2 regions of the Cobetia sp. BMC6 genome follow, and region 1 is predicted to be linked to the other one. Evidence: predicted binding sites of a transcription regulator. Region 1 holds the regulator's gene; the other holds the start of a gene.
What was found. The regulator sigma-54, encoded in region 1, starts transcription at its own class of promoters, with help from an activator protein. The targets are predictions, from matches to a motif close to TGGCACNNNNNTTGCTNT.
Positions count from the first base shown of each region.

Region 1 (16,380 bases):
ATCCAAGGATCAAGTTAGTTAGCGAACATCGTATCCGAACCCACCCCTGCGCCGCCAGTCTCATCAAGGCAACAGAGCCGTGCCGCGGGGAGCGACACGGTCAGCAATGCGCTCAACAATGGGAACACGGCCACTGCCTTGCAAAGGATTGGGGGGATGCGTTTAATGGCGCGGTTCCCGGCGATACGCCACCGCCCTGCCCCCTGCCCCGAGAGTTCTGATGCTATATCCCATCCTCGCAGTCGTCATCGGCCTGATTGGCCTTGTCTGGAGTGCTGATCGCTTCATCGAAGGAGCCGCGGCCACTGCGTGGCGCGCCGGGATGAGCAAACTGCTGATCGGGATGACGATCGTCTCGGTCGGCACCTCTGCCCCCGAGATCGTCGTCTCCATCATGGCCTCTCTTGATGGCACTCCGGATATCGCGACCGGCAATGCGCTTGGCTCCAACATCGCCAATATCGGCCTGGTGCTCGGCGTCACGGCGCTGATCGCCCCGATTCCGGTGCATTTCGGGCTGGTGCGCCGCGAGCTGCCGCTGCTGCTGGCGGCCACGGCGCTGGGCGGTTATGCGCTGTCCAACAGCGGGCTTGAGCGTCTCGATGGCATCCTGTTGCTGGCCCTGCTGGTCTTCACGCTGGTGTGGCTGTTCAAGGTCGACTCGCCAAGCGAGACGGAAAGCCAGGATGACGTACCCGAGATGAGCACCGGACGCGCCATCTTCTGGCTACTGGTCGGTCTGACGGTATTGATCGCCAGCTCGCGTGCGCTGGTGTGGGGGGCGACCGACATCGCCCAGGCACTCGGCGTGCCGGAATTGATCATCGGCCTGACCGTGATCGCCATCGGCACCAGCCTGCCGGAACTGGCCGCCAGCGTGGCCAGCGCCCTCAAGCGCCATCACGACATCGCCATCGGCAACGTCATCGGCTCCAACCTGTTCAACATCCTTGCCGTGCTGCCCGTGCCGGGCCTGCTGGCGCCGGGTCCGGTGGATGGCAGCGCCATCAGCCGTGACTATCCGGTGATGCTGGGGCTGACGCTGCTGCTGGCCGCGTTGCTCATCTGGCAGCGCCGTGGGCGCATCGGCCGTGGCCCGGGTGTTATCCTGCTCGCCGGCTATCTGGCCTACACGGCCTGGCTTGCCATCAGCCTGACTCGCTGACGGCAGCGTCTTCATCATCGTTTGCCACGCCGCCGCGCGGGATACACGCCCTTTCCGCGCGGCCTGAGCCCTGGCCAACCACAGGCAACAATTCGATCATGACAGAGCCTTCCAGCACTCCACACGCCACCGCACCTGGCGCCTCAGCATCCAGCCAGTCCGCCGCCGCTGATGAGACTCCGGCCAGCCAGGCGGATTTTCGCGCCAGCGCCCGTCGCACCTTCGCCATCGAAGAGGCGGCCATCGCCGCGCTCGAAAGCCATCTCGATGACGACTTCGACCGCGCCTGTCAGCTGATGCTCGCCACCAAGGGCCGCGTCATCGTGACCGGCATGGGCAAATCCGGCCATGTCGCCAGCAAGATCGCCGCCACCCTGGCCAGCACCGGCACCCCGGCCTTCTTCGTCCACCCCGGTGAAGCCAGCCATGGCGACCTGGGCATGATCACGCCGGCCGATGTGGTACTGGCGCTGTCCAACTCCGGAGAGACCGCCGAAGTCACTGCGCTGCTGCCGCTCTTGAAGCGCATGGGCACCCCGCTGGTCTCGATGACCGGCAAACCCGGCTCGACCCTGGCGCGTGATGCCGAGGCGCATCTGGACACCAGCGTTGCCCAGGAAGCCTGTCCGCTGAACCTGGCACCCACCGCCTCGACCACCGCTGCGCTGGTGATGGGCGACGCCCTGGCAGTGGCACTGCTGGAGGCCCGCGGATTCACTGCCGAGGAATTCGCCCTTTCCCACCCGGGCGGCAGCCTGGGTCGCCGCCTGCTGCTGCGAGTCCAGGACGTGATGCATCATGGCGACGCCCTGCCGCGCGTGGCACTCGGCAGCCCGCTGCGCGATGCGCTGCTCGAGATCACACGTCAAGGCATGGGCTTCACCTGCGTGATCGATGGTGACGACCACCTGGTCGGCGTCTATACCGATGGTGACCTGCGCCGCACACTCGACCAGCACGGCGATCTGCGCGCGCTGAAGGTCGATGATGTCATGACCCGCGGCGGCAAGACCGTGCGTGCCAGCATGCTGGCTGCCGAAGCGGTGCGTATCATGGAAGAAAACCGCATCAGCGTTCTGGTAGTCTGTGACGAGGATGAGCACCCCATCGGAGCCATCCATATGCACGGCCTGCTGGCCAGCGGCGTGATCTGAACTCCCGCGGGCGTTCGCTGTCTCTGTTCGACGGCAGATCGTCCCGACAGTAGACGCTACCGCTCAACGCCCATCAGCGCCGTTCACAGGACAGCGTCAAGCATGCACGGAGTGCGAGGAGAAAGACCATGAGCGACACGAATTCCCTGAGCGAAGAATATCCGCAGGACATCATCGACCGCGCACGCCGCGTGCGCCTGCTGGCGCTGGATGTCGATGGCGTGCTCACCGACAACCGCCTGCACTACGATGCCAACGGTGTCGAGACCAAGTCCTTCCACGTCCAGGATGGCCATGGCCTCAAGCTGGTGCTGCGCAGTGGCGTTCGCGTCGCGCTGATCACCGGCCGCAGCTCACCGATGGTCGAGCGTCGCGCCAAGGAATTGGGCATTCAGGATGTCATCCAGGGCCGTGAAGACAAGCTGGTCGCGCTGACCGACCTGTGCCGCGAGCACGGGATCGAGCTGGAAGAGGTCGCCTATTGTGGCGATGACCTGCCGGACCGCGAGGCCATTCGTCGTGTCGGTCTCGGCGTCAGCGTGCCCAACGCCATGGCCTACGTGATGAGCGAGGCCAACTGGGTCACCTCACGCCAGGGCGGCGATGGCGCCGTACGCGAGCTCTGTGATCTGCTGCTCAAGGCACAGGGCCACTGGGCCTCGGTGCTGGATACCTACCTGCAGGAGTCGCGCCCCTGATGTTACGTCTGCCCCGCCCTTCTCCGCGTCTCTGGCTGATGCTGCTGTTGCTGCTCGTCGGTGGCGTGCTGGCGCTGATCGAGCAGCGCAACAGCCTGGAATCGACCGTCAATGTCGAGGTCGACAGCAGTGAGCCGGATTACTATCTCGACGGGGCAGACATGACACGCTTCGATGCGCGCGGCGTGGCGATCCAGTCCATGAGCTCGCCGCATATCGAGCATACGCCAGGCGATGACGTGACCCGGGCGCAGACCCCGAAGATTCGCACCAACGACAGTGAAGACCGCCGCTGGTATGCCACGGGGGACAGTGGCGTGTTGAGCGCCGGCGGCGACACCTTCACTCTCGAGGGCAATGCCAGACTGCGCCAGCCCGATGACCGCTGGACCCTCGATACCGATGTTCTGCACTACAGCCGTGATCAGAATCGCGCCTGGAGTGACGTGCCGGTCGTGATCACCCAGAATGGCCAGCATGTCGAAAGCGACAGCTTCAGCGCCGACCTCTCCCGGGATTCCGCCGTGCTGCAGGGCCGCGTGCGCAGCGTCCTGCAACCCGGCACGGGCCAGAGCGAGGCCAGCAAGGAAGCCGAGCGCATCGACTCGGGCACCGACAGCACCACTACCGATGACGGGCGCATCAACAGCACCTTCGAGGCAGCGCCTGCCAGCGGTGAATGAACCTGCCGGGCTGGCCGTCGCGCCATGACCCGCGCCGCAACACCTTCTTCCCTGCCGCTCGATGGCATCATTGCTCGGGCGGCGACCCCGTCATGCCAAGGAGCCACCATGACCTCCCCGACTCGCAAGCCCTTGACGGCCTGTCGCCAGACCCTCAACAGCGGTGTCATGGCGCTCTGCCTGGCACTGGGCATGTCCACCTTCGCCCCGGCCTCCATGGCGCTGGACAGCGATGCCAGCCAGCCGATCAACATCGCCGCGGACGCCCTGTCTCTCGATGACAAGGCCGGCACAGCCACCTACACCGGCCAGGTGGAGATGCGCCAGGGCAGCATGAAGCTCGATGCCAGCCGCGTCGATATCAGCCGCGCCGGCAGCGGCGAGATCTCGCTGGTCAAGGCCACCGGCAAGCGTGCCTACCTGGAACAGCAACCCGCACCCGACGAGAAGCTGGTCAAGGGCTGGGCCGACACCATCCGCTATCATGCGCTGGAGCGCCGCGTGGAGCTGGTCGGCAATGCGCGTCTCGAGAAAGGCGATGACACCTTCGAAGGCGGCTACGTGGAGTATTTCCTCGACAAGCGCCAGGTGAACGCCAACAACAGCAAGACGGCACAGCAGACCGAAGGCGGTCGCGTACACATGACTTTGACGCCGCGCGGCGCCAATGCCAGCAAGGAAAACTGAGTCATGACTGCTGCTACCCCGCGTACGCTGAGCGCTCGCCATCTGGCCAAGGCCTACAAGGGCCGCAAGGTGGTCAAGGACATCTCGCTTGAGATCCGCCAGGGTGACATCGTCGGCCTGCTGGGCCCCAACGGCGCCGGCAAGACGACCTCGTTCTACATGATCGTCGGGCTGGTGCGCGCCGATGCCGGCAACGTCTCCATCGACGACAAGGACCTTTCCGCTGCCGCCATGCATCAACGCGCACGCGCCGGCATCGGTTATCTGCCGCAGGAGGCGTCGATCTTCCGCAAGCTGTCGGTGGCCGACAACATCATGGCGATTCTGGAAACCCGCAAGGATCTGGATCGCAATGGCCGCAAGGCACGTCTTGAAGAGTTGCTCGAGGAATTCAGCATCACGCATATTCGTGCCAGTGCCGGCATGAGCCTGTCCGGCGGGGAGCGTCGTCGGGTCGAGATTGCCCGTGCACTGGCCACCGAGCCGGACTTCGTACTGCTCGATGAGCCCTTCGCCGGCGTCGACCCCATCTCGGTGGGCGAGATCAAGAGCATCGTGCGTCAACTGCGTGACCGTGGCATCGGCGTGCTGATCACCGACCACAACGTGCGCGAGACACTCGATATCTGTGACACCGCCTATATCGTCGGCGATGGTCAGATCATCGCTCACGGTGACGCGGACTCCATCCTGGCCAACCAGCAGGTACGCGACGTCTACCTGGGCCACGAGTTCACGCTCTAGGGCCAGCGGATGCGCTGAGCCCTCCCACGGCGAAAGCTTCATAAGCCGCTGCGTGATTTTATCGCGTAGCGGCTTTTTCATGTCTGACATCAGGCGCATGCATGACGTCCATACCACCTTGGTGTAAACATGGCATGCAAGTTGCTTGAATATTCACTGCAACCACTTGTCAGTGGCCCGAGTCACGGTATAGCGTAGTAAGCACGTTCCTTTGCCGTGAATTGACTGACTCCATGAAACCCACCCTGCAACTCCGCCTCGGCACCTCGCTGACCATGACGCCGCAGCTTCAGCAAGCGATCCAGCTGCTGCAGCTGTCGACGCTCGACCTGCGTCAGGAGATTCAGCAAGCCCTCGAGTCCAACCCCATGTTGGAGCTCGACGAGGACTACGAGTCGCTGGATGTCATAGAGACACAGGATACGAGCGAGATTTCCACTGCCGACTCCTCGAGCGAGATTCCCGAGGAATACCCCCTCGACAGTGACTGGTCGGACCTCTACCAGGACCACGCCGGTAGCCTGACCAGCTCCGGCAGTGGCAGCGGGAGCGAAGAAGGGCCGGACTTCGATCGCAATACCAGCGTCGAGAGCCTGCAGGACCACCTGCGCTGGCAGCTGGCGATGACCGACCTCGATGGCCGTGAACGCCAGATGGCGGAGAGCCTGATCGATGCCGTCGACGGTGCCGGTTACCTGAGCCTGTCACTCGATGAGCTGGTCGATGGTCTGCGCGGCCAGGGCCTGCCCGGCCTCAAGGCCTCCGAGCTCGAGCAGGTACTGCTGCGTCTGCAGCAGTTCGACCCGACCGGCGTCTTCGCCCGCGACCTGCGCGAGTGCCTGCTGCTGCAACTGGCGCTGCTGCCGGATGATCTGCCGCTGCTGGCGCAGGCGCGTCGCCTGGTACGTCAATTCCTCGAGGCACTGGGCAACGATGATCGCAAGCTGCTCAAGCGCCGACTGAGCCTTGACGATGACGAGCTGGATCACGTCATCCGCCTGGTGCGCGCGCTCGATCCGCGTCCGGCATCCGCCTGGGGCGAGCCCGCCAGCGATTACGTGATCCCTGATCTACTGGTGCGTCATACCCGCCACGGCTGGCAGGTCGAGCTCAACCCGGAAGCGCTGCCCAAGCTGCGCATCCAGCCGGAATACGCCGCACTGATCAAGCGTGCCGACAAGTCCGCCGACAACACCTTCCTCAAGGACAACCTGCAGGAAGCGCGCTGGCTGATGAAGAGCCTGTCATCACGCAATGACACCCTGCTCAAGGTCGGCCGCGAGATCATGGCGCGCCAGATCGACTTCCTCGAGCAAGGCGAGGAAGGCATGAAGCCACTGATTCTGGCCAACATCGCCGAAGTGGTCGAGATGCACGAATCGACCATCTCGCGGGTCACGACCCAGAAATACATCCACACCCCGCGCGGCGTCTTCGAGCTCAAGTTCTTCTTCTCGAGCCAGGTCGGTGGCAGCGGCAGTGGCGACGCCCACTCAAGCACCGCCATTCGTGCCCGCATCCGCAAGCTGATTGCGGAAGAGCCGGCTCGCAAGCCTCTCTCCGACTCACGCCTGGTCGACCTGCTCGCCAGCGATGGCATCGAGGTCGCACGCCGTACCGTGGCCAAGTATCGCGAAGCGATGGGCATCCCATCCTCCAGCGAGCGCAAGCGTCTGGCCTGATGTGTCATCTGCGGCTGCCATGCGCCTGGTCTCCCTCCTATCATGGCCGTTGCCGCCAACCTCAAACGCTGGTTTTCTCTCTCACCAGCCTCTGACATTACTGACACCGGCGCGCCTGTCGCGCGCCCTGTCATTCCGTCAACCGCTCGTCAATGGCCCATCATGGCGCGCAGGATGATGGCAAAAATCCATCATTCCGGCTGCATCATTTACCGTCAATCGCATGTTTTTAAAGTCACTTTTAGCCGTATTGCACCGGGATGTCACTCGGTGATCCTTCCGGCACGCTGCTTGCTCCACGCAACCCAAGCGCCTGAAAGGCGGCGTACATGCAGGGATTGGCGACGAAAACCCGTCTTCTTGCGCGCCTTTCATGCACCACCCTTCAAGCGTGACCTTGAAGTCCATTCCGTTACCCCTCACTGAGTTGAAGACAAGCACTGAGCCACGATGCAGCGCAGCGTTGATCTTTGCGCAAAGCTTGGGCATTGTCGGTACAGACGCTCACGACATCTGACGCCGCTGGCAAGGGCGCGAAAACATCGCCAGACGGTGGTCGTCAAGCCTGTTGCAGAGCGTCCGATCAGGGTTTGCTCGTAGTCAAAAAGGGTTACAATTGAATGGCAACCCGCTGGATAAAGGAGCGTGTCCATGCAAGTGAATATCACCGGGCATCATGTGGAACTTACCGATCCTCTCCGCGATTACGTCAACGAGAAGCTCGCTCGCCTCGAACGGCATTACGACAACATCACCAATGTTCAGGTGACACTGTCGATCGAGAAGGAGCGCCAGCAGGCTGCCTGCACCTTGCACGCAGCAGGCGCTGACCTCCACGCCCTGGCAGAAGACCCCAACATGTACGCTGCCATCGACGCGCTCGCCGACAAGCTGGATCGCCAGCTGGTCAAACACAAGGAAAAGTCCCAGGCTCGTGCTCAGGGCACCGGGACCCGTTGACCTTCAGCCATGACACTTGATCAGATCCTTCCCCCCGAGCGCACCCTTTACGGTGTCCCCGGGGGGAGCAAGAAGCGGGTGCTTGAATTCTTCAGCACCTTCATCGCACAGAACATTCCCAGCCTGGATAGCCAGGAAGTCTTCTCGCGCCTGATCGGGCGCGAGAGACTGGGGTCGACCGGCATCGGCCACGGTGTGGCCGTGCCCCATGCACGCAGCCCGCATTGCAAGACACCAATCGCTGCGTTTCTGAAGCTCGGTGAACCCATCGACTTCGATGCCATCGACGGAGAACCCATCGATCTGCTATTCGTGCTGCTGGTGCCTGAGGAAGCGGACGAGACCCATCTGACGCTGCTCGGGCAGGTCGCGGAATTGCTCAATTCCCCGACCAATCGCTCGGCCCTGCGCCAGGCAGACAGCCAGCGTGCACTCTTTGAGGCATTGACCCAAGCCATCGCCGAATTACCGGCGCGCTGAATCACAGGCCCGGACATCGTCCGGGCTTTCGTCTTGCTGGCCTCCCATCGGCCGACGTACAGCGCACTGATAGCGGGCAACCTTCTGCCCCACCCCTGCATTCTTTCGACGTTGACCTCGCCCTTGGAGAGCACTTCATGAAGATCGTGATCATCAGCGGCCGCTCCGGCTCCGGGAAATCCATCGCTCTCCAGGCGCTGGAAGACATTGGCTACTATGCCATCGACAATCTGCCCGGCATGCTGCTGGCGCCACTGGTCGATCAGCTCGAACAGGACAGCCCGGCACGCCGACGTATCGCGGTCTCCATCGATGCCCGCAACCTGCCGGAAGCCTTGACCCGCTTCCCCGAATTGCTCGACAACGTCCGCCAGAGTGGCATGGACGTGCAGGTCGTCTACCTGACCACCGATTCGCGAGTGCTGCTGGAACGCTACTCGGCGACCCGGCGTCGTCACCCTCTGACGCGCGACAACGACCACACCCTGGCCGAGGCCATCGAGATCGAGCAGAAGACGCTCGCCCCGATTCGCCAGAAGGCCGATCTGGTCATCGACTCGACCAACCTGAGCGTGCACGACCTGCGCTCGCGGATCACCGAGCAGGTCGCCCAGCACAGCTCTCGCCACCTGACGCTGACCTTTGAATCCTTCGGCTTCAAGCATGGCGTGCCGACCGACGCCGACATGGTGTTCGATGCCCGCTGCCTGCCCAACCCGTACTGGGACATCAATCTGCGCGGCGATACCGGTCGCGATGACAGCGTGGCCGAATTCCTGCAGCGCTACCCCACCGTCCAGGCGATGCATGACGATATCGCCGGCTGGCTGGAACGCTGGCTGCCCGCCTATCAGGACAGCAACCGCAGCTACCTGACGGTGTCCGTGGGCTGTACCGGCGGCCAGCATCGCAGCGTCTACCTGTGCGAGCAGCTGGCGAGCTACTTTGCCGAGCGCCTGCCTGAGGTGCGCCTGCGTCACCGCGAGCTGGGCATTCATACCGCGCTGAGCAACCCAGGTGAGACAAGTGATCAGCAGGAGCATCGCGATGCCCTCTCGTGAGCTGACGCTGACCAACCGCCGCGGGCTGCACGCCCGCGCAGCCACCAAGCTGGTCAATTGCTGTGCGCCCTATTGCGCAACGGTGATGGTCAGCCATGGCGAGCGACGCGCCAATGCAGCCAATGTCATGGCATTGCTGATGCTTGCCGCACCCTGCGGCACCACGCTGTTGATCGATGTCGAGGGCGAACAGGCCGATGAGGCGATGCTGGCCATCGAGGCGCTGTTCGAGGCGCGTTTCGAGGAAGACGAATAACCGCCACTGACAGCGCTGTACATTTGCGCCATGCATTAGCGCTGTACATCAGGGATGTGCATTGCGACACGTTCTTCTGGCGCTTGCCTCCCTGCCCCTTTCGCCCTTTGCGCACAGCCTTCCTTTCGGCCCGCTCCCTTTTCGGTCAGCCCCTCGCGCAGCTCCCCTGGGCAGCTCCATCACTGTTTACGCAGGGCGTCTCGCGCCTGTTCTTGCACCTGCCCTCACGCCTACCCTTATCCTTGGCCCTGCACCTATCCTTGCCTTGGCAGCCATGCAACGCTGCTTTTGCGCCAGTGACGGAACGTGGATTGTTCTTTTGATAAGAAACACTGTTTTCTTTTGTCGACGCGCCCCCCTACGCCAATGGTAGAATCAGCACTGTCCTTCATGTCGACAGGGGAAGCCGACAGATGAGCAAGACGTCTCGTAAACTCAAGCCAAGACTTGATCGCCTGTCACAGGCGCTGGAAAGCGGCGAGCTGGAACAGGCAAGACGCATGCTCAATCGCGGCCTCGCGCCGGTGGACGTGGCCCACCTGCTGGAATCCTCGCCCCCCAAGGAGCGTAATCTGCTCTGGGAGCTGGTCGATGCCGAGCTGCAGGGCGATGTCCTCCAATACCTTGGCGAAGACATCCAGACCGACTTCCTCAAGGATATGGACGCCGTCGACGTTCTCGCCGCCACCGAGAACCTGGAGCCGGATGATGTCGCCGACATCCTGCAGCGCCTGCCGAATACGGTGATTCTCGAAGTCCTCGACTCCATGGAGGCGCAGGAGCGCCTGCGCGTCGAAACGGTACTGTCCTTCCCGGAGGATACCGCCGGCGGCCTGATGAACACGGACACCATCACCATTCGTCCGGACATCACCCTGGACGTGGTGCTGCGCTACATTCGCCGCCACGAGCGCCTGCCCGACTCCACCGATACCCTGCTGGTCGTCTCACGACGCGATGAATTCATCGGTGCGCTGCCCATCAACCGCCTGCTGGTCTCGGACCCCGGCGTCACGGTGCGCGAAGTGATGGACACCGACAGCGTGGTGATCCCGGCCCTGATGCCGGAGAACGAAGTCGCTTCGCTGTTCGAGAAGCACGACCTGATCTCGGCGCCCGTGGTCGGCGGCGATGGCAACCTGCTGGGTCGCATCACCATCGATGACGTGGTCGACGTCATCCGTGGCGACGCCGAGCACCAGGTGATGTCGATGGCGGGGATGGATGAGGACGAAGACACCTTCTCTCCCGTGATACGGACCTCGTGGCGCCGCGCCGTCTGGCTCGGTATCAACCTGCTGACCGCCTTCATGGCCTCCGCCGTGATCGGCATGTTCGAAGGCACTATCGAGAAGATCACCGCGCTGGCCGTGCTGATGCCCATTGTCGCCAGCATGGGCGGCATCGCGGGCTCTCAGGCACTCACCGTCCTGATCCGTGGTATCGCGCTGGGGCACGTCAAGAGTGGCAATGTCAGCTGGCTACTCAAGCGCGAAGTCATCGTCGCGGGACTCAACGGCCTGTTATGGGCCGTGGTGGTGGCAGGCATCGCCATCGTATGGTTCGGGGATGTCCAGCTGGGGGCGATCATCGGCGCCGCGATCATGATCAACCTGTTGATCGCCGCCGTGACGGGCACACTGTTGCCGGTACTGCTCAAGAAGCTCAATATCGACCCTGCTCTTTCCGGCAGCGTGATATTGACCACCGTGACCGACGTGATCGGCTTCATGGCCTTCCTGGGGCTGGCGACCTGGCTCTATCTGTAACGCCCGACGCGGTTAGTGACTACACCAGAAACAACACGGCCGCCCCCTCGGGAGCGGCCGTGTTGTTTTTCGCCTGTCACACGAGACAGAAGCGTCAGTGATCAGCCTTCCAGCTCACCGTCTTCGCCTTCGGACATGCCCGCGACGGTCATGCCATCGATCAGCCAGCTACCGCTGTGGATGCTGCCACGCGTATCGACATCATCGCCTACCGCCAGCAGATTGGCCGCCATGTCGCGCAGATTGCCGGCAATGGTGAATTCCTCGACCGCATGCTGGATCTCCCCGTTCTCGACCCAGAAACCGGAGGCACCGCGTGAATAGTCACCCGTGACGCCGTTGACGCCCTGGCCCATCAACTCGGTCACCAGCACGCCGGTACCCATCTGCTTGAGCATCTCATCGAGCGAGGTCAGCGGCGCGGTGATGCGCACGTTGCGCGCGCCGCCGGCGTTGCCGGTGGTCTGCATGTTCAGGCGACGGGCACTGTAGGCGCTCAGCATGTAGCTCTGCACCTTGCCGTCGGCAAAGTAGACATTGTCACGCGTCGCGACGCCATCATTGTCGAAGGCGGCGCTGGACATGCCACCGACTTCCCGCGGCTTCTCGCCCAGCGTGAACCAGTCGGGGAACAGCGGCTGACCGAGGCTATCGCACAGGAAGCTGGACTCACGATACAGCGAGCCGCCGGCGATGGCAGACAGGTAGTGACCGATCAATCCAGCCGACATCTGCGGGTCGAACATCACCGGCATGCGACCCGTCGCCACCTTGCGCGCATTCAGACGCGCAAGCGTGCGGCGAGCGGCTTCACGCCCCACCGACTCGGGGGAACGCAGGTCTGCCGGATTGCGCACGCTGGTGTAGTCATAGTCACGCTGCATGCCCTGTGCATCCTTGGCGATCAGCATGCATGACATCGAGTGACGACTGCCGCACTGGCTGGCCAGGAACCCATGGCTGTTGCCATAGACCTGCACGCCTTCGCCACTGGAGAAGCTGGCGCCTTCGGACTGCGCGATGCCTTCCACTTCCAGCCCGGCACGCTCACAGGCCAGTGCCAGGTCGGTCGCTTCATCGACGCTGATCGCCCAGGGATGATGCGCCTTGAGATCAGGGAAGTCGGTGGCCATCAGCTCGGCCGGCGCCAGACCGGCAAAGCTGTCTTCGCCGGTATAGTGCGCGATGGAGACCGCCTTCTCGACCGCGGCACGAATCGAATCGCTGCCGGCATCGGAAGATGTCGCACTGCCCTTGCGGTTGCCGAGATAGACGGTCACGCCGATGCCCTGGTCACGCGACAGTTCGACCGTCTCGACTTCGCCGTCACGCACCGAGATGCTGACGCCCTGATCGACGCTGGCACCGACCTCACAGGCGTCGGCACCCAGGCTGCGGGCAAGCTCGAGAGCTTCGCTGACGCGACGCTCGAGCAGTTGTTGCTGAGCAACGGCATCAAAGGCCTGGCTCATGTTGTTCTCCTTCTGAGGAGACGGGGCGCTGGCAATGCTATACTGCCGCAAATTTCCCCGACTCGTTGGAATTGGCATGCGTAAAGAAAGACCTGAGGAGCTCGTCGAGCGTCCCAGCAAATCCCAGATGAAGCGTGAAATGATCGAACTTCAAGCGCTGGGCAAGAAGATCATCGACATGCCGGCCGGGCAGCGCGCCAAGTTCCCGCTCTCCGATGACATGCTGGCCGCCATCGATGAATGCGGCCGCATTCGCAGTCACGAGGGCCTGCGTCGTCACATGCAGTACGTCGGCAAGCTGATGCGCAAGGAAGACCTCGAGGCTATCAACGCCGTCTTCCAGAGCATGGAACAGCAGAGCATCCGTCGTGATGCCTCCTTCCAGCGCCTGGAGCGCTGGCGTGACCGCCTGATCGAGGATGACGAAGCCTTCGTGGTCTTCGTCGAGGACTACCCCGAGGTGGACCGCCAGGCACTGCGTCAGCTGATCCGCAACTCACGTGCCGAACGTGATGCCGGCAAGCAGCCCAACAGCGCCAAGAAGCTCTTCAAGCTGCTGCGTGCCGAACTCGATCTCTGATTCTGGCATTTCCCGCTTCATCGACGCCGCTGCGGCCCTGCCACGGCGGCGTCGTCATATCTGCTCCCTGTCGTTCAGCCTCATCGGCTCACGACTGGGTGCCTCCCACCGTCAATTCGTCGAGCTTCAGGGTCGGCTGGCCGACACCGACGGGCACGGACTGGCCGTCCTTGCCACACACGCCGACCCCGGTATCCAGCTCGAGATCGTTGCCGATCATCGAGACGCGCCCCATCGCTTCCGGGCCATTGCCGATCAGGGTCGCACCCTTGACCGGCGTGGTCACCTTGCCGTCCTCGATCAGGTAGGCCTCACTGGCCGAGAACACGAAGCGCCCGGAGGTGATATCCACCTGACCGCCGCCGAAGCTGACCGCGTAGAGGCCACGCTTGACGCTCTTGATGATCTCCTGCGGATCGCGATCGCCACCCAGCATGTAGGTATTGGTCATGCGCGGCATCGGCAGATGGGCGAAGGACTCGCGACGCGCGTTGCCCGTCGGCGCCATGCCCATCAGGCGAGCATTCAGCTTGTCCTGCATGTAGCCGGTGAGGATGCCGTCCTCGATCAGCGGCGTGTACTGCCCCGGGGTGCCTTCGTCATCGACGGACAGCGAGCCACGGCGATCGGCCAGGGTCGCGTCATCGACCACGGTGACGCCGCGTGCCGCGACCTGTTCGCCCATGCGGCCCGAAAAGGCAGAGCTGCCCTTGCGGTTGAAGTCACCCTCCAGACCATGACCGACCGCCTCGTGCAGCAGCACGCCCGGCCAGCCATTGCCCAGCACCACCGGCATCTGACCGGCCGGTGCATCGATGGCCTCGAGATTGACCAGCGCCTGACGCACGGCTTCACGCGCGTAACGCTCGGCGACATTTTCATCGCGCAGACGAGTCACCGGGAAACGGCCACCGCCACCGGCACTGCCACGCTCGCGACGGCCATTGCGCACCGCGATCACGCTGATGTTGAAACGCACCAGCGGACGCAGGTCCGCGGCGAGGGTGCCATCGCTGGCACGCACCATCACCACTTCGTAAAGCGCCGACAGCGAGGCCGACACCTGACTGATGGAGGGGTCGAGGCTGCGCGCGATGCGGTCCGCTTCCTTGAGCATCGCGACCTTGTCCTCGGCGCTCAGGCCATTCAACGGGTCGATGCCCGCATAGAAGGACGGAGCCTGGGTGATGATCGAGCTTGCGACCGTACCGCTGCTGCCGCTGCGCGAGATACCCGCCGCAGTACGGCCAGTGTCGGCAAGCGCGGCGGCATCGATCTGATTGGAGTATGCGAAGCCGGTCTTCTCCCCCGCCAGTGAGCGTACGCCCACACCACCATCGATGTTGTAGCTGGCGTCCTTGACGACGCCGTCTTCCAGCACCCAGCTCTCCTGCCAGATACGCTGGAAGTAGAGATCGGCATAGTCTGTGCCCGGGCCCATGGCATGTGCCAGGCCAGCATCCAGATCATCCAGGCTGAGCCCGCCCGGGGTCAGCAACAGGGCCGCGGCATCGTCGAGCACGCGACCGGAACTCGCATTTTGCGTCATTCGGCACTTTCCAGAGTAATGTTCGGGTCGCCCCAGGGGCCTGATACCCGATAGTGAATTTGCGTCACCTTGTCGATGAAGCGGCCGAAGATCTTGTCGGCCACGAACAGCGCCCCGCCCACGGCGGGTGCGCCTGCCAGCACGGCGGCCAGCGGAAGGTTCTGGCTGACCGGTACCGTGATGGCCATGCGTTGATCAAGGGTACCGCGAAGCAGATCGACCTGCCCGTTGAGTGTCACGGTGGTGGACGGCGCCTCGATACGCAAGGAGCCATCGCTTTCCAGCCGCCCATCGAAGAGCGTCGCTGCGCCGCGCACCTTGTCGAAGGCCGTCCCCTTGTCGGTGACGTCAGAGAAGTCCAGCGACAGGCGGCGCAGCAGGTTATCCACATTGACCAAGCCCAGCAGGCGGGCGGAGGTCGAGCCCAGATTCAGGAAGCGTCCGTCATCCAGCTTGATCTCGACGCGACCATTGGAGCGTGACAGGGCAAAGTCCTGCGGCGCACCGGGCCAGGCCAGCTTGACCTCGGCCCGGGCGCGGTCCGCCTCGATGCCGCGGGGCTGGGAGAGACGCTCGAGCAACCCGCCCAGGTCACTGCCATCGGCGGACAGGCGAGCGCGCGTCAGACTGTTGGCGCCGGCATCTTCCCAGGTGATGTTGCCCACTGCGGTGATCCTGCCCAGCGTGATGGAGAGCGGCAACACCACCAGCTGCTGGCTGTCGGCGGTCCAGTCGGCACTGATCGGCCCCAGCTGCTGATCGCGCCAGATGAGGTGTGCCAGACGCAGACTGCCCGCGGGCAGGTCGGCAAGCTCGGCGGGATACGGCGTCGGCTCGATGCCGACATCGATAGCCTCGGTAAAGTTGCCTGGCACACTGGCGGTCTGCGTCTCCTGCTCGGCATCCGCGGGCCACAGGGCGTCGAGATTCAGAGTGTCCAGGTCCAGAATCAGCGGTCGCGCGGCACCTGACTGCCACACCAGCTCACCACTGGCGAGCTGACCATCCAGCGTCGCGGCCAGCCCCAGCCCTTGCTGCTGCGAGCTCTGGCGCGGCGCGGCCTCCAGCGTCATCGGCCCCGTACACCGGGACTGGATCATCAGACAATCAGTGGCAACGCGCAGGCGTGACAAGGCACGCAGGGGATCGCTCTGCTCAGCGTCGCTGCCCTCTCCACTCGCGCTGCCCTCTCCACTCGCGCTACCTTCACCGGAGAGCGCTCCCGCCCACGGCTTCCAGAGCTCAGGGGCAAGGGTCGGTGTGCGCCAGGCGATGTCCCAGCCGGTCTGGGTGGGCCACTGCGGGTCGCTCGGCCAACGCTCCAGCCACAACTGCCCCGTCATCGGCACCGTGCTTCCATCATCACGCGTATTGCCGCCTTTCCAGCGTGCCCGGGTGCGATTGTCGAGTCGCACATCACCGCCACCCTCCGCGAGACCG
Region 1 is NZ_JAKUMF010000002.1:102,592-118,971, reverse strand. It holds gene MKZ40_RS04725 (calcium/sodium antiporter) at 221-1,165, shown strand; gene MKZ40_RS04720 (KpsF/GutQ family sugar-phosphate isomerase) at 1,264-2,319, shown strand; gene MKZ40_RS04715 (HAD hydrolase family protein) at 2,448-3,017, shown strand; gene lptC (LPS export ABC transporter periplasmic protein LptC) at 3,017-3,700, shown strand; gene lptA (lipopolysaccharide transport periplasmic protein LptA) at 3,809-4,387, shown strand; gene lptB (LPS export ABC transporter ATP-binding protein) at 4,391-5,131, shown strand; gene MKZ40_RS04695 (RNA polymerase factor sigma-54) at 5,365-6,813, shown strand; gene raiA (ribosome-associated translation inhibitor RaiA) at 7,465-7,773, shown strand; gene MKZ40_RS04685 (PTS sugar transporter subunit IIA) at 7,783-8,253, shown strand; gene rapZ (RNase adapter RapZ) at 8,391-9,314, shown strand; gene MKZ40_RS04675 (HPr family phosphocarrier protein) at 9,301-9,570, shown strand; gene mgtE (magnesium transporter) at 9,984-11,339, shown strand; gene pmbA (metalloprotease PmbA) at 11,441-12,811, opposite strand; gene yjgA (ribosome biogenesis factor YjgA) at 12,888-13,391, shown strand; gene tldD (metalloprotease TldD) at 13,480-14,940, opposite strand; gene MKZ40_RS04650 (AsmA-like C-terminal region-containing protein) at 14,937-16,380, opposite strand, start outside.

Region 2 (16,380 bases), on a different contig from region 1:
CCGCCTCGGGCATCCTGATCATCGCCAGTCAGCTCGGGCCGATCACTGGCCTGAGCCTGAGCGGTGGCAATCTGATCGCGATGGGCGAGTCGCTGTCGGCAGGCGCGCATGAGCTGCACTGGCCGACACTCGCCATCGGGCTGGGCTGCCTGGCGTGGCTGATCCTGGCACGTCGTCATCTCAAGCACGGCCTGATGGCCTTGCGGATGAGTGAGAGCGCGGCGGGCATGCTGTGCAAGACCACGCCGATCATCGCCGTCATCGTCTCCAGCCTGCTGGCCTGGGGGCTGAGTGATCCACTCGTTCAGGGTAAAAGCGGCATGGCGCTGGTCGGTGCCGTGCCCGGTGGGTTGCCCGACCTCAGCCTGCCGAGCCTTGTCAGCCATGACTGGTCGGGTCTGCTGATCTCGGCACTCTTGATCAGCGTGGTCGGCTTCGTCGAATCGCTGGCGCTGGCCCAGACCCTCGCCGCACGGCGCCGTCAGCGCATCGACCCCGACAAGGAGCTGATCGCGCTAGGCGTCTCCAACATGGGCGCAGGCGTCAGCGGTGGCATGCCGATCTCGGGCGGGCTGTCGCGCTCGGTGGTCAACTTCGATGCCGGCGCCGCCACGCCCTTGGCTGGGGCCTTCACCGCCATCGGCATCCTGCTCGCCAGCCTGTGGCTGACCGACTGGCTGGCGTGGCTGCCGCGCGCGACGCTGGCGGCGATCATCATCGTCGCCACCACCAGCCTGATCGATATCGCGGCGATCAAGCGCACCTTCCGCTACTCGAAGGGTGACGGTGCGGCGCTGATGATCACGCTGATCATCACTCTCGCGCATGGGGTGGAGAGCGGCATCATCGTCGGCATCGCCGTGTCGCTGGGGCTCTACCTCAAGCGCACCAGCCAGCCGCACAGTGCACTGGTCGGGCGCGTGCCGGGCAGCGAGCACTTTCGCAATGTCGAGCGCCATGAAGTGGAGACCGATCCCGAACTGGCGATTCTGCGCATCGACGAGAGCCTGTATTTCGCCAACGCGCGCTATCTGGAAGACACGGTGCTGGCGCTGATGGCCGAACGCCCCTCGCTCAAGCATCTGGTGCTGGCCTGTCAGGCGGTCAACCTGATCGACGCCTCGGCGCTGGAAAGCCTGGAAGTCATCAATGAGCGCCTGAGCGCCGCTGGCGTGAAATTGCATCTGAGTGAAGTGAAGGGCCCGGTGATGGACCGCCTCAAGTGCTCGGAGCTGCCGGCCAATCTCGGTGGCGACATCTACCTCAGTACCTTCGATGCCTGGCAGGCGCTGAGCATTCACGGCAGCCATTGCGGCCAGTCCTGTGCGCGGGATGGCATCAGCCAGACGGCTGCAGTCGGCTGATAGGAGAAGTAGCTGGTTTCAAGAAAGATTTGTGAACGAAAACGCCCCGCCTCGGTGATTGCCGAGGCGGGGTGTTTTGTCATCTGGTCACACAAGATGCTCAGTCAATACGTTCAATCAAGTACTGGGCCGATGATGTGCTTGACCTCCAGATAGCCCGCCAGGCCCCACGGCCCCAGCTCACGGCCGATGCCGCTGCGCTTGAAGCCACCCCAGCTGGCTTGCACCAGCGGCAGCTGCTCGCTGTTGTACCACACCACCCCGGCGCGCAGGCGACGGCCGAGCTGCTGGGCGCGCCTGGCATCGCCGCTGACCACCGTGGCCACCAGCCCGAAATCACAGTCATTGGCGAGGCGGATCGCCTCGGCTTCATCGGCCACGCGGCGCGAGCACAGCACCGGCCCGAAGATCTCCTCGCGCCACAGACGGCTTGTCACCGGCACATCGGTGTAAAGGGTCGGCGCCACGAAGTAGCCCTTGCCTGGCAGGCTGCGATGGGTGCCATCGCGCAGCACCGTCAGGCCTTCCTCGCGCGCCACGTTCAGATAGCTCAGCACGGTGTCGCGCTGGCGGGCGCTGGTCATCGGGCCCATCTGGGTCGCGGCGTCCAGCGGGTCACCCAGCACCAGTGCATCGATACGGCTGGCCAGCGCGGCGTGCAGCTCATCGGCGATGGCCTCGTGCACCAGCAGGCGCGAGGTGGCAGAGCAGATCTGACCGGCATTGAAGTAGATGCCGGCCATCACCCAGTCGGCGGCTTCCTCGACGTCAGCATCGTCGAGCACGATGATCGGCGACTTGCCGCCAAGCTCCAGGGAGACGCCGCGCGTGCCGCAGGCCGCGGCCTGCATGACCTTCTCGCCGACCACATTGCTGCCGGTGAAGGAGATCTTGTCGATGCGCGGATGACGGGTCAGCGGCGCGCCGATACCCTCGCCATCGCCGTGCAGCAGGTTGAACACACCCGCCGGCAGACCGGCTTCCAGCGCGATCTCGGCCATCACCTGCTCCGGCAGTGGCGTCACTTCAGACGGCTTGATCACCAGGGTGCAGCCCGCGGCGAGCGCCGGCGCGACCTTCCAGGCGCTGGTGACCAGCGGGAAGTTCCAGGGCGTGATCAATCCCACCACGCCTGCCGGCTCGTGATAGGTGTGCGCGGCGTAGCCTTCGACATCATGCGCGACCTCCGCGCCCTGACGCGCATCCAGCGCGCGTGCCTGGGCGGCGTAATAGCGGTAGCAGCCGATGGCGTCATCGAGATCGATCTCTGCCTCGGCGCGAATCTTGCCGTTGTTGCGACACGACATCTCCACCAGCGCTTCCCGGCGTGACGTCAGCCCCTCGGCGAAGGCCTCCAGATAGACCGCACGCTCGGCGCCACTCAGTGCCTGCCAACCCTCGAAGGCCTCGGCGGCGGCCGCGACGGCGGCCTGTACATCACGCGCATCACCCGCCGTCACCTCGGCGATGACGGTCTCCTCGAAGGGGTTGGTGACCGCCAGACGACGCTCGCCGTGGGACTTGACCCACTCGTTGTTGATGAACTGATGATCGAGCTTGTGCATGGACATTCCTGACATGTGATTTTGCTGTCGCCTGCCACCTCGAGGGCACAGGCGGGCATTGTTCAGTGTTGTGGCGATAAGCGGCGAGCCAGACTCACTGTGCGATTGAGCGCTGCCACGCTGCCGCATCGATTTCCACCAGCAGCGGGGCGCTTGCGTTGCGCTCGCTGATCGCGGTCGCCAGCTCACTGGGGGAGTCGATCGCCACGGCGGCGCAGCCGAAGCCCTGGGCGAGCAGTTGAAAGTCGGGGGCCTTGATGTCGACTCCCAGGCGCGTGACGCCGGCGTTGTCCATGAAGCGGCGAATCTCTTCATAGCCCTGGTTGTGCCACAGCACGATCACCACCGGCAGCTGTTCTTCCACCGCGCAGGCGAGTTCGGACAGCGTGAACATGATGCCGCCATCGCCGACCAGCGCGATCACCGGCAGGTCCGGGCGGCCCAGGGTGGCGCCCATCGCGGCAGGCAGGCCGTAGCCGAGCGTGCCGTAGCCAGTGGAGGCATTGAAGTAGCGGCGCGGCGCCGGCTGGCTGAGCAGGTGATTGGCAGCGTAGACCGTCGCACAGGAATCGCCGACCCAGATCGCCTCCGGCAGCGCTTGCTGCAGGGTATTGAACAGCGGCACGTAGGGCGCGAAGGCCGGGTCAGTCGGTATCGCGAGGGCGTCAAGCGTGGCGGCGGTAATCTGCGCGCCGCGTGTCTTGCCTTTCGGGTTGCTCTCGAGGCCGGTCAGCCGGTCGGCGAGGGTCTCCAGCGCCAAGCCGGCGTCGGCGACGATGGCGAGTGTCGCCTGCTGGTTGCGCGCCAGTTGTTCGGGGTCGATATCGATGCGGATCAGCTGGCCACCGATGACGAAGCCATCATCGAACACCACGTCGTAGTCGGTCTCGCCAAGTTCGGTGCCGATCGCCAGCACCACATCGGCGTCGCACGCCAGTTTGCGTACCGCAGGCAGCGCGGCATTGGCTCCGAGATCCAGTGGGTGAGCGCTGCCCAGCAGGCCCTTGGCATTGATGGTGGTGACGGTGGGGGCATCGAGTGCCACCACCAACTGGCGGGCCGCTGCAGGTGCGGCGACACAGCCACCGCCCAGCAGCACCAGCGGGCGCTCGGCGCCCTGCAGCAGGCTCACGGCTTCCTCGAGCAGGGCCGGGTCCGGCGCCAGACGGCCGATGCGCGGGCGCGTGACGTCATGGGTGGTGCGACCGGCAGGCAGTGCCACCTCGGCATTGAACAGATCGATGGGAATCTCGATATGCACCGGTCCCGGGCGGGCGCCCTCGAACAGCGCGAAGGCGCGGGCCAGCACTTCCGGCAGTGCGGACGTGTCGAGCAGCGTGTGGCTGAAGCGCGCCACGCCCGACACCAGCTGATGCTGGCTGGGCAGCTCATGCAGACGCCCCTGGCCACGGCCGAGGGTGTCGGTGCGATTGACGCTGGAGATCACCAGCATCGGAGTGGAGTCGGCCAGCGCCTGCCCCATCGCGGTGGTGATGTTGGTCATCCCCGGGCCGGTGATGATGAAGCACACCCCGGGCTTGCCGGTACTGCGGGCATAGCCATCGGCCATGAAGCCAGCGCCTTGTTCATGGCGCGGGGTGACGTGGCGAATGCTGCTCGCGGCGGGATCGGCATCCGGTTCCAGGCCACGGTAGAGCTCGACGGTATGTACGCCGGGAATACCGAAGACGGTGTCGACGCCGTAGGTGTCACGCAGCAATCGGATCAGGAGTTCAGCACAGGTCATGGCAGTCTATCCGGCAGACGGGAGCGCCGTGGCGCTCCCTGAAGTCATGAGGAAAAGGAGTCGGTCGCGAAGCGGTGTCAGTCGAGTGCGAGTCGTCGCTCAACTAGCAGTTCAATCGATGGCTCAGAACACGAACAGATGGGCGATACCAGCGATGATCGGCAGGGTGATCAGTGTACGCAGCACGAAGATGGCCACCAGTTCCCACAGCTTGAGCGGAATCTTCGACTTGAGCAGCAGGGCACCGATCTCGGACATGTAGATCAACTGGGTTAGCGACAGGCAGGCGATCACGAAGCGGGTCAGTTCGCTGTCGATGTCCTTGGCCAGTACCGCCGGCAGGAACATGTCGGCAAATCCGACCAGCGTGGCAGGGGCTGCCTCTGCTGCGTGGGGAATCTGCAGCAGTTCCAGCAGCGGAATCATCGGGTAGGACAGCCAGGTGAACACCGGCGTGAACTCGGCCAGCATCAGCGCCACGGTACCGATGGCGATCACCACCGGCAGCAGACCGAGGAAGATGTCCGCCACATTGAAGCAGGCCGATTTCACCAGCTTGAGCGGGCCCGGCGCATGCTCGGCGCGCGCGACGGCCATGCCGAGTGAGTAGCGCAGCACGCCACAGCCGCTCTGGTTCTCTTCACTGATCTGGCAGCCGACCGGCTCGTGGTAGTCATCGCGCTTGCGTGACAGCGGCGGCAGACGCGGCACGATGACGGCGGCGATCAGGCCCGCGATGACCACGGTCAGGTAGAAGGGCACGAACAGGTGGTTGATGTTCATGAAGCTGGTGACCAGCAATGCGAAGGCGATCGAGACCACCGAGAAGTTGGTGGCGATCACCGCCGCTTCACGCTTGCTGTAGAAGCCCTGCTCGTACTGCTGGGTGGTGATCAGCACACCGACGGTGCCGGAGCCCATCCATGAGGCGGTGGCATCGATGGCGCTGCGCCCGGGCAGATTGAAGATGGCACGGAACGGACGGCGTACCAGGCTGCCGATGAATTCCATGAAGCCGAAGTCGACCAGCAGCGGCAGCAGAATGGCCGCGAAGAAGAAGAAGGTCAGCAGTACCGGCGCGAGATCATTGAGCATCACGCCGCCGGTGAAGGCCGCCGTCACTTGAGTGGGGCCCCACTGGGAGTAGGTCATCAGCGCGAAGATTGCGCCGAGGGCACGCATGCCAAACCATACCGGCGAGACATCGAACAGCTCGTGTGCAGCGCCCTGACGTGCCCAGACCGGTTTGGCGAGCTTGACGAAGCCGGTCAGCAGTACGGAAAGGCACAGCACCGCGACGGCGATGGCGGGTAGTGCGCCGCCCAGCGTCGCCTTGAGCCAATCGGCCATCAGGCCCATGCCGATGTTGATGGTGTCACCCGTGCTGAAGGGCACCAGGAAGAAGCTGACGCCGAGCAATGACGGCAGCAGAAATTTCATGACTCCGTGAGTCGTGAGCGGAACGGGACGGGTGGCGATGAGCTCTTTCTGAGCCTTCTCACCCTTGTGCACCTTGTCTGAAGGTGAATCGGCGCTTGGGCTGGAGCGGGACGGCGTGTGATCCGCCGTCGGGTCGATGCTGGTTGTCATTCGGGTCACCTAGATCTTGTTGTAATGGTCAGGCTCTAGCCGTGCATCGTGTGATGCATCATGCCGTATCGTGTCGGGTGATTCTGTGTGCGCCGAGGGCGGGACGGGCCCCCGGCGCGGGTGCAGCAGGACAGCAGGTCATTCGTGGGTCGTTCGTGGATCAGTCGCGCTGTTGCACGCCCGGCAGTACACAGAGCATTTCGTAGAGCAGGGTCGCGCCCATCAGCGCGGTGTTGCCGCTGGTGTCGTAGGGCGGGGAGACTTCCATCAGGTCACCGCCGACGATGTTGAGGCCACGCGCGCCGCGTACGATTTCCATGCCCTGGGGCATGGTCAGGCCGCCGGCTTCCACGGTGCCGGTACCGGGGGCGACGGAGGGGTCCAGTCCGTCGATGTCGAAGGTGATGTACACCGGGCGATCGCCCATCATGTCGCGCACTTCGGCCATCAACGGCGCGAGTGACTTGAACCAGCACATCTCGGCGGTCTCGACACGGAAGCCCTGCTGACGGCACCAGTCGAAGTCATCGGCGGAGTAGCCGGTGCCACGCAGGCCGATCTGCACCACGCGCTGGCTGTCGAACAGGCCTTCTTCCTGGGCGCGACGAATCGGCGTGCCGTGGGCGATGGGCTCGCCGAACATGTGGTCGTTGACGTCGGCGTGGGCATCGATGTGGATCAGGCCGACCGGGCCATGCTTCTTGGCGATGGCGCGCAGCACCGGCAGGGTGACGGTGTGATCGCCGCCCAGTGTCAGCGGCACGCAGTCGTGACTGAGCACTTCATCGTAGAACTGCTCGATGATGTCCATGCTCTTGGGCAGGTGGAAGGTGTTGATCGGCACATCGCCGATGTCCGCCACCTGCAGGCTGTCGAAGGGCGCGGCGCGGGTGGCCATGTTGTAGGGGCGCAGCATGCGCGATTCATCACGGATCTGACGCGGGCCGAGACGCGCGCCCGGACGGTTGGAGGTACCGATGTCCAGCGGAATGCCGATGAAGGCGGCATCCAGGCCTTCCGCGGTTTCCTGAGCCGGCAGGCGCATCATGGTGGCCGGGCCGCCGAAACGTGGCATGTCGTTGCCGCCCAGCGGCTGATTGAACTCGCTCATCTGTCTCTCCAGGTCTTGAGTTGCTCGCGATACGCTGACGGCGAGCGGGGTATTGTGTTCGATCGCCTGATCGCCCGACCGGACGGTGTGATGAAAGCCGGCGATCCTCCTTGGCGCATACTCCAGCATTGCAGTAACCATGCCAATTTTTAGTCAATTGATTTTATTGAGTTTTATTTGGCGGAGGTTGCTGGGTGATTCATTTGTGGATCACCAGTGCGGCATTGATGATTCAAAAATGGATCACTGATTCATTTGTGGATCACATTCAGGCATCATCGAGACTGTCTTCAGCGCAGTGCGAGAAAGACCTGCTGGAAAGAGCTGTTAGAAAGAGCTGCGAGAAAGACCTGCGAAAAGAAGCACAGAAAGCCCCGCCCGATTCACAGGCTCGACCATGAGGTACCCGCCATGTCAGAGCTCGACCGTCAGATTCTCAAGACCATCATCGACACCGCTCACGATCACTACTTCGTGGTCAATGCCGATGGCCAGGTGCTGGATGTCAGCCCCGGCGCCGCGGCGGTCTATGGCATGACCCGCGAGGAGCTGTGTGCCGCCAACGTGCATGACCTGGAAGCCAGTGGCGTGCTCAAGCCATCGATCAGTCTGGAGGTGCTGCGTACGGGGCGCGCGCTGCAGATGATGCAGCTCACCGCCACCGGGCGGCGAGTGGTGGCGCAGGCGCATCCGGTATTCGTCGCGGGCAAGCTTGAGTGCGTGGTCAGCCGCTCGATGGACCTCACCGATATCCAGCTGTTGCAGCAGGAATATGCTGTGCTCCAGCAGCGTTTCACGGATCACCTGCGCCGCAACTCGCGGGGCAGTGAGCTGGGCGGGGGGAGTGCGGGCGAGCGTGACTGGGGGACGGTGGGAAGTGCGCGCTCAGTTGCTGAGCAGACCACCCATGACGCGCAGCAGGGGCGTGCTCTGTGCGAGCAGGCCGCGCGCGAGCAGGCGGAATGCGAAGACGCCGCGCTGGAATTGGGCGAGCTGCAGGTCAGAAGCCCCGTGATGCGGGAGATAGCGCTGCTGCTCAAGCGGGTCGCGCCCACCAACGCCACGGTATTGATGCTGGGCGAATCCGGGGTCGGCAAGACGGCCTTCGCCCATCAACTGCATCGCTGGAGCCAACGCGCCGACGGCCCCTTCATCGAGGTGAACTGCGGCGCCATTCCCGAAAGCCTGTTCGAGTCCGAGATGTTCGGTTATCAGGCCGGTGCCTTCACCGGCGCGGGTAACCGTGGCAAGGCGGGCCTGATGGAGCAGGCCGAAGGCGGCACCCTGTTCCTCGATGAAATCGGTGAGCTGCCGCTGGCCACCCAGACCAAGCTGCTCAAGGTGATTCAGGACGGAATGATCACCCGCCTGGGCGACACCACCACCCGCCGCGCCGACTTTCGGCTGGTCGTCGCCACCAATCAAGACCTCGCCGCCCGCGTGGAGCAGGGACAGTTCCGCCTCGACCTCTACTACCGCATCAATGTGCTCCCCGTCAGCCTGCCACCGCTACGCGAACGCCGCGAAGACATTCCCGCCCTGATCGAGCAACACCTCTCTCGCCTTAATCAACGTCATGGTCGCCGCAAACTCCTCGACGCCTCGTTATGGCCCATCCTCATGCGCCAGGACTGGCTCGGCAATATCCGCGAACTGGAAAACTGGCTGGAACGCGCCTGGCTCAGCGCCCCCAGTGATGTCATTGACAGCGATTCAGTGAAAACACTGCTCAACACCTGTTCCACGAATAACGCTAATGGACTAGGCAGTTCATTTGGCTTCAGTAATGAAAAATCCAATGGAATAGGCGTTACTGAAAGTTTTACCACTGCCGATAACTCTCATAGTCCCAATTCCCTCTCAGCGCCTGCCGCTGAGGGGGCAGTAGCCATGCCAACCCCCAAGCTCGGCCCCAACGAAACCCTCAAGGAAGGCCTGGCACGCATCGAAGCACAATGGCTACGCGAGATGGCTGCCGAGCTGCCCAGCACCTATGCGATAGCCAAGAGGGCAGGGATTAGTCAGCCGACGGTGGTGAGGAAGTTGAAGCATATGTTGTTAAAATAATTACCATGTGTCGGATCTATGTGATGACCAATCGATTAGTCAATCATCCGGGCCCGACAGCTAAGGTACACTATATTCATTGCATCACCACCAGACTCCCCATCACTCCCTCACATAACGGCTTGATCTCGCTGAAGCCCTCGTCGACGGCGAGGTCTGTCTTGGCTTTGGCGTAGGTGGTGCCGTCGGCGGTGGGGTGGTAGCTGGTGCAGTGCAGGCGGATCAGCTTGTCGTCGAGGAAGAGGCCGTATTCGCGGGTCTGCGAGGTGATGGGCATGCCCTGGTGTCGCTGTGTCATGGCGATATCGAACCAGTAGACCTGACGGTGATCCACTCGGGTCAGGCCGGAGTCGAGCATCTGGCTGTTGATGGGCGCCCATTGCGCCAGTTGGTCCGTGGCGGCCATCACCTTGAGCTGCGCGTCGCTGACAGTCTCGCCATGCAGGTCATAGATTTCGAGGATGATCATGTCGGTGCCGGTACCCGCCTGACTCTGCCATTTCTGCACGATATGCGGCAGGCGTCCCTCGGCGGCAGACCACGAGGCGGGCAGGTGCAGCGCAAGGCTGATGCCCAGTGACTTGGGATGGCCCTTGGTGTGGAACTGCTGGAAATAGCCGTCGTACAGCTCGTACACCGGCTCGATCTGATACTTGGTCGCCAGCAGAAATTCCTTGAACGGCGAGGGCAGGTATTCCCCCTGGGCGCGCAGATGAATGGCCTCGATGAAGCGGGCCGCGAAGTCGCTGGTCAGCTTGTCGGTGGTCAGTTGCGAATCCAGTTGCGTCTTTATCTGACGGCGGATGCCATCCAGCACTTCGCGTGCGTGCTCCCGCCCCATCAAAGTGGCGAGGTTGTCCGCCAGGCGATGGGTGATGTTCGGGAAGGCATTGTCGAAATAGGCGGAGGCAAGCTCTGCATCCGGCGCGAGGCCGGGATACTCCTCGGCGATGCGTGACAGGGTGATGTCCTGGGCGATGACGAAGCCGTAGGTACTGCTCAGCGTATTGATGACCTTGGGCGTGGGGCGAAACTGTGCGGCTTCGGCGCGTGCCGAGGCGCCGGGGGTGATGAGGCACAAGCTCAGGCCCAGTCCGAGCGTCAGGGCGGCGGCGGCCAGCCCGGGAATTGCCCCAAGGGAGCGTGTTACGGCAAACGCCATGCGTGACATCCTGTCAGAGTGCGATCGATTCAATCCTATCATCGGCCTACGATGACTTCTCGCGTGCTGATGATGTTCAGATGCCTAATCAGGCAGAAGTATCAGACTGCGCGTCATGCCGCGCACGCGGTTTCCCTTCAGAGAGCAGCAGACAACGATGTCCAGACGACACCAGTATTCGGTTGAACTTGAGTGGACCGGTAATCGCGGTGATGGCACCCGCCATTACACCGCCTATGAGCGTGATTTCGTGGCCCGTGTCAGTGGCAAGCCGAGCCTGGAAGGCTCCGCCGACCCCGCTTTTCGGGGCGACGCTTCCCGCTGGAACCCCGAAGACATGCTGGTGGCCTCCGTCTCGGCCTGCCACAAGCTCTGGTATCTGCACCTGTGTGCCGAGGCCGGCATTCGTGTCATGAGCTATCACGACCACGCCGAGGGCACGATGCAGGAAGGCACGCCCGCTGTTGGCAATAGTCAGGCAGAGAACGAGGGCGAGGCGGGACGTTTCACCTCCATCGTGCTGCGCCCCGAGATCACGCTGGCCGCCGGTGACGATATCGCGCTCGCCCATGAGCTGCACCACCGGGCGCATGCGCTGTGCTTCATCGCCAATTCACTGAATTTTCCGGTCAGCTGCGAGGCGGTGATCACCCATCAGTGATGGGCAGCCCTCAGCCCGTGTCCTACAACCGTGTCGGACTGACCGTGTCTTACAGACCGTGTCAGAACCCAAAAGGCCACCAGAGCGATCTGGTGGCCTTTTTTGCTTTCAGCATCTCTCTAAAGAAACAGCGTCTCGCAAGGGCATCAAGCGAGGGGATCAACCCCGTGCGTTCACTTCCTCGATCAGTTTGCTGGAACCAGTGAGGTCTGGCAGGCAGGCGCCGTCGGCAATCTTCGCCAGCAGCACGTCTTCGGCTTCTTGCACCTCGATGGCGTGGCTGGCGATGGCCGAGACTTCCTCGGGCGCCATGACGATGACGCCACTTTCATCGGCAAGGATGGCATCGCCCGGATTGACGACCACGCCGCCGATGCTGACCGGTACGTTGAGTGCGCCGCCGATTCCGGCGAAGCGGGTGGTCAGCGAAGCGACGCCGCGACTCCAGACCGGGAACTGCTTGTCGCGAATGGTCAGCGCATCGGTGGCCATGCCGTCGATCACCACACCGGCCACGCCGAGGCGCGAGGCGACCGTGGTCATCACGCCGCCCCAGCAGGCGCGGTGGCGATCGCCCTGTCGATGCACGATCAGCACATCGCCCGGGCGCACCAGGCGCATCAGATGGTTGAGCAGGGTGCCATCTTCCGGCGGCAGCGAGACAGTGATGGCGGTACCGGCGATGCGCACCTCGGGCAGCATGCTGGCAATCGCCGGATCGACGAAGCCCCGGGTGTGGAAGTGGCCGATGGTGGCCGTCTCGCACTGCTTGAGCTGTTCCAGCCGTTCAGGAGCGACCTGCGCTGGCATGTCATTGAGTTGGTACATGAAAGTCTCTCGTCGTGGTCGGTCAGATCAGGCTGGGCAGGAAGGTCGTCAGCCACGGGGCCCAGTAGAGCATCAGCATCGCGAACAGGAAGCAGATGACGATCGGCCAGGCGGCGGCGTAGATGGTCTGCATCGGCGTTGCCGGGGCGGCGCCTTTCACCGCGAACAGGTTGTAGCCGAAGGGCGGGGTGAGACTGCCCACCGAGATGTTGATCAAAAACAGCGTCCAGAACCACACCGGATCGAAGCCATACAGCTTGACCAGCGGCGCGTAGATGGGAATCACCACCATCATGAAGGCGATCTGGTCGATGAACATGCAGGCGATCAGCGGAATCAGCATCAGGATCAGCAGCATCCACACCGGGTCGAGATCCAGCCCGGTCACGCTGCTCACCAGACCGCTGGTGGCGCCGGTGAAGCTCAACAGCTGGGAGAACAGCTTCGAACACGCCAGGATCAGGATGATCATGGTGCTGACCTTGAGCGAGGACATCACCGCTTCGCCCGCCATCTTGAACGAGAACTTGCGGTAGTAGGCCGCGACCACCAGCGAGCCCAGCACGCCGGTGGCGGCGGATTCGGACGGCGTGGCGATGCCGAGCAGAATCAGGCCGAGCACGGCAAAGATGATGATGGTGAACGGCAGCATGTTGATCACGGCGCGGCGCTTTTCCTTTGCCGTGCCACCCCCGCTTTCATCGAGGGGCGGTGCACGGCGCGGGTCCATCGTGATGCGCACCTTCACATAGAGGATGAACAGCGCGGCCAGCAGAATGCCGGGCAGGATGCCCGCGATCAAAAGGCGTGCGATGGAGACATCGACCATCGAGCCGATGATGATCACCAAGAGGCTCGGCGGGATGATTGGTGCGAGACTCGCGCCACCCAGGATCAGGCCGATGGACAGCCTGTCGTCATAGCCGCGCTCCTGCATGGTCGGCAGCGCCGAGCGGCTGAGCATGGCGGTCACGGCCAGCGCCGAGCCGGACAGGGCACCGAACAGCGTCGAGAGGGCGACGACGAAGAAATAGAGGCGCCCCTTCATGCGGCCCATCAGGGCATCCAGCGAGTCGAAGATCACATCGATGGAGCCGGAGCGGAACAGCAGCTCCCCCATCAGCACGAACAGCGCGATGGTGGTCAGTGTCTCCGAGGTCATGCTGTCGTAGACACTGTTGGCGAACATGCCGAAACCGGCAGTGCCCATCAACCACAGCGTGCCGAGCACGTTGATGGTCAAGAAGGCGGCGAAGACGGGAATGCCGAGGGCGAACAGGCCCATCAGCAAGGCGATGGCCAGGCCCAGAGAGGTATACCATTCCATGACTCAGGGTCCTTTTCTGGTGTCGGCGGTCGCCGAAGGCGTCGCGCGGCTAGTCGAGCGGCTAAAGGCGTGGCGCAGGAAGTACAGGGCGGCGCCGATCATCGCGTAGGCGATGAAGCTGGAGACCCAGACCTTGGGAATATCGAGGCCCATGGCGGTGGTGGTGTGATACTGGAACTGACGCAGGCTTTCCTGCACGCAGATCCAACCGGCCACGGCGCAGACGGCGCCGGTCACCAGGGCGAGGAGACGATCATAGAAAGCGCGCGCGGTAGGGCCGAGGCGCTCCGGCAATACGGTGATGGCGATATGGCCATGGGTGCGTGCCAGTTCCGGCGTCGCCAGCGAAATCGAGAGGCATAGCAGATAAGCCACCATCGCGCCGGACCACAGGGTGGGCGAGTTGAAGAAGTAGCGCGCGATGACTTCCAGCCAGAAGCACAGGACGATGCCACACAAGGTGACACCGCCCAGAAGGAAGCCTGCTCGCGTCACGCCGTCATGCACACGTGCAAGCAGGGTTAGCATGGTGGATTCCTTACTCGCTGACGGTGGTCAGGTTCTTCTCGATCGCCAGTTCACGCATGGCGGTCACCGTGTCCGGGGTCTTGTCGATGCCCAGCTGCCAGATGCCGTCCGTAACGAGGGCATCCAGACGCTCGGCGTCTTCCGGCGCGAATTCGGTGGCCTGCATGCCGGCTTCGTCCAGCGCCTTCCACTCTTCGATGGCCAGTTCATCCAGGATCGGGATGATCTCGGTCTCCAGCTCGCGGCCTTCGTCGAGCAGCACTTGCTGCTGTTCCGGCGACAGGGAGTTGAAGGCGTTGAGATTCATCAGCACGAAGTTGTAGGTCTGACCGAAGGTCGGCTTGGAGTAGTAGCCGGCGACTTCCTGCCAGCCCATGTCCTTGACGCCATTCAGGCCCCAGGCCGCGCCGTCGATCACGCCACGGTCCATGGCGGAATAGACATCGCCACTGGACATCAGCACCGGCGTACCGCCCAGGCCCTTGGTGACGTTGGTGTAGGTGGGGCTGCCGCGCAGACGGCGGCCATCCAGGCCCGGCGTCCCGGTGATCGGCTCCTTCAGCACGTACTGGAAGCCGTGGCTGCCCAGCGGCGGAATCGCGATCAGCTTGAGGCCCAGGCCGTTGTAGTGCTCATCGACCATGTCCCACAGGCCGGATTCACGTGTCTGTTCCGGATTCACCGCCACGCCATCCATCGCGGCGCCGACGCCGGTGGTGTTGGTGTGGTAAGCAGCATGGGTATACAGCAGCTGGAAGACACCGGCCGCGACAGGCTGCAGCTGCTCGAAGGGCGGCACCACATCCGGGCCGGTCAGCTTGATGGTGAGGTCGGCGGCCTTGTTGGCTTCGACTTCCTTGATGAAGCGTTGGGCAATCTCGCGGGAGTAGGCAGTGGTCTGGTCGTAACTGGACAGCATGCGCAATTCGGTGGCCATGGACTGGGTGGCCGGGAGGAGTGCGAGCAGCGGGAGCAGAAGAGCGGGCTTGAGGGTTTTCATGACAGTATCCACGTTATCGTTATTGTGAGCGGGGCAGTGCATGCGGGACTTCTCGTGACCATGATGCTGCGTCCGGGAGATGCATGCGGTACCTGTCCCTGCTTCTTGTTGTGATGGTACGCCTTCAATCTATGAGGCCCTCCCTTCGCGGTCAACGAATCATCAGCCTTTTGGGCTTTCAAATTTCAATACGCAGTATTTGCCAGATTTATGTAAGAAAATATGTGTGTATTGTGCCATGACAACATGCGGGGATTGTGATGGGGAATAGGCCGATTGATGGCAGAAAAGGCAGGCAAGTCGTCGCAAGGATGGTGGGCAGTCGATCGCGAAAATCTTCCTGAAGCCATCTGCTCGCTCAGCAAGCTGGTCAAGAAGATAGTCAGTAGAATGGCGGGCATAAATCATCGAGTGAATGAAGCTGAACACAGGAAAGCCCCCGTTGCCGATGACCTCTTGTGAGTCTCGGCAACGGGGGCTCTCGGGTATTACATCACTGTCTGACACGCACTGAGTGCAACCGTTATCCTGGCCAGGCAGGTTATTGAGTCAGCATGGCCAGTCAGCGCGCCGCGGACTCGGTCGAGAGAGTCAGGCTCGGCTTGCGCAGCGCCAGCGGCATCAGCGCCAGCGAGACCGGCAGGCCGATCATCACCGGGTGCAGGCCGAAGGGATGGCCCAGCACCTGCCAGAGCACGGCGGTGGCCAGCCCGCCCCACATCATGATCACCCCGCCACGCGGGTCTGGCGTGCGACGGCACAGTGCGACCACCGTCGGCACCAGCACACCGCAGACCAGCATTGCGCTGCCGAGAATCCAGATATCGAGCAGACGCGGTGCATAGAGTGCCAGGCCCAGTGAAATCAAGGACATGGCGACCACCGAGTGGCGGCTCATGCGCAGCATGAAGGCATCATCGCGGCCCTTCATGCGCGGCTTGATGATGTCGTTGGCAATCGAGGACGCGCCGGCGATGAAGAACGAATCGGCGCATGAGATGATGGTCGCCAGCAGCACCACGACCATGCTGACCATCAATGGCAGCGGGAGTGTCGCCTTGATGATGGCGTAGAAGGACAGGTCCGGATTGGCCACCGCGATATCCAGGCCCAGTTTCGCAAAGGCGCCGATCAGGACCACGGCAGCGCCGACCAGCAGCGTGAAGACGATGGCGACGGCGTAGCCGGTGCGTGCCGCCTTGAGGCTGCGTGCGGCCCAGAAGCGCTGCCACAGGTCCTGGCGCACGAACTGATAGGCGCCGATGGTCAGCATGTAGACTGCCAGTTCATGACCCGAAATGCCGGTCAGGCTCAGGAAGTCAGGGTTGCCTTCGGGCATGGGTGCCGCGCTGATGAACTCCCAGCTGCCGCTGGCGTAGTAGACGGTGACCAGCAGGAAGAAGATGCCCAGGGTCTGCAGGGTGCCCAGG
Region 2 is NZ_JAKUMF010000003.1:103,982-120,361, forward strand. It holds gene sulP (sulfate permease) at 1-1,364, shown strand, start outside; gene MKZ40_RS07900 (aldehyde dehydrogenase family protein) at 1,478-2,929, opposite strand; gene MKZ40_RS07905 (5-guanidino-2-oxopentanoate decarboxylase) at 3,024-4,676, opposite strand; gene MKZ40_RS07910 (YjiH family protein) at 4,800-6,116, opposite strand; gene speB (agmatinase) at 6,427-7,377, opposite strand; gene MKZ40_RS07920 (sigma 54-interacting transcriptional regulator) at 7,789-9,444, shown strand; gene MKZ40_RS07925 (hypothetical protein) at 9,521-10,606, opposite strand; gene MKZ40_RS07930 (OsmC family protein) at 10,764-11,267, shown strand; gene MKZ40_RS07935 (RraA family protein) at 11,427-12,095, opposite strand; gene MKZ40_RS07940 (TRAP transporter large permease subunit) at 12,118-13,422, opposite strand; gene MKZ40_RS07945 (TRAP transporter small permease subunit) at 13,426-13,950, opposite strand; gene dctP (TRAP transporter substrate-binding protein DctP) at 13,961-14,950, opposite strand; gene MKZ40_RS07955 (sodium:solute symporter family protein) at 15,513-16,380, opposite strand, start outside.
Region 2: a site for sigma-54 is predicted at 7,505-7,522, ahead of speB (agmatinase). Genes of this name have one in related genera too.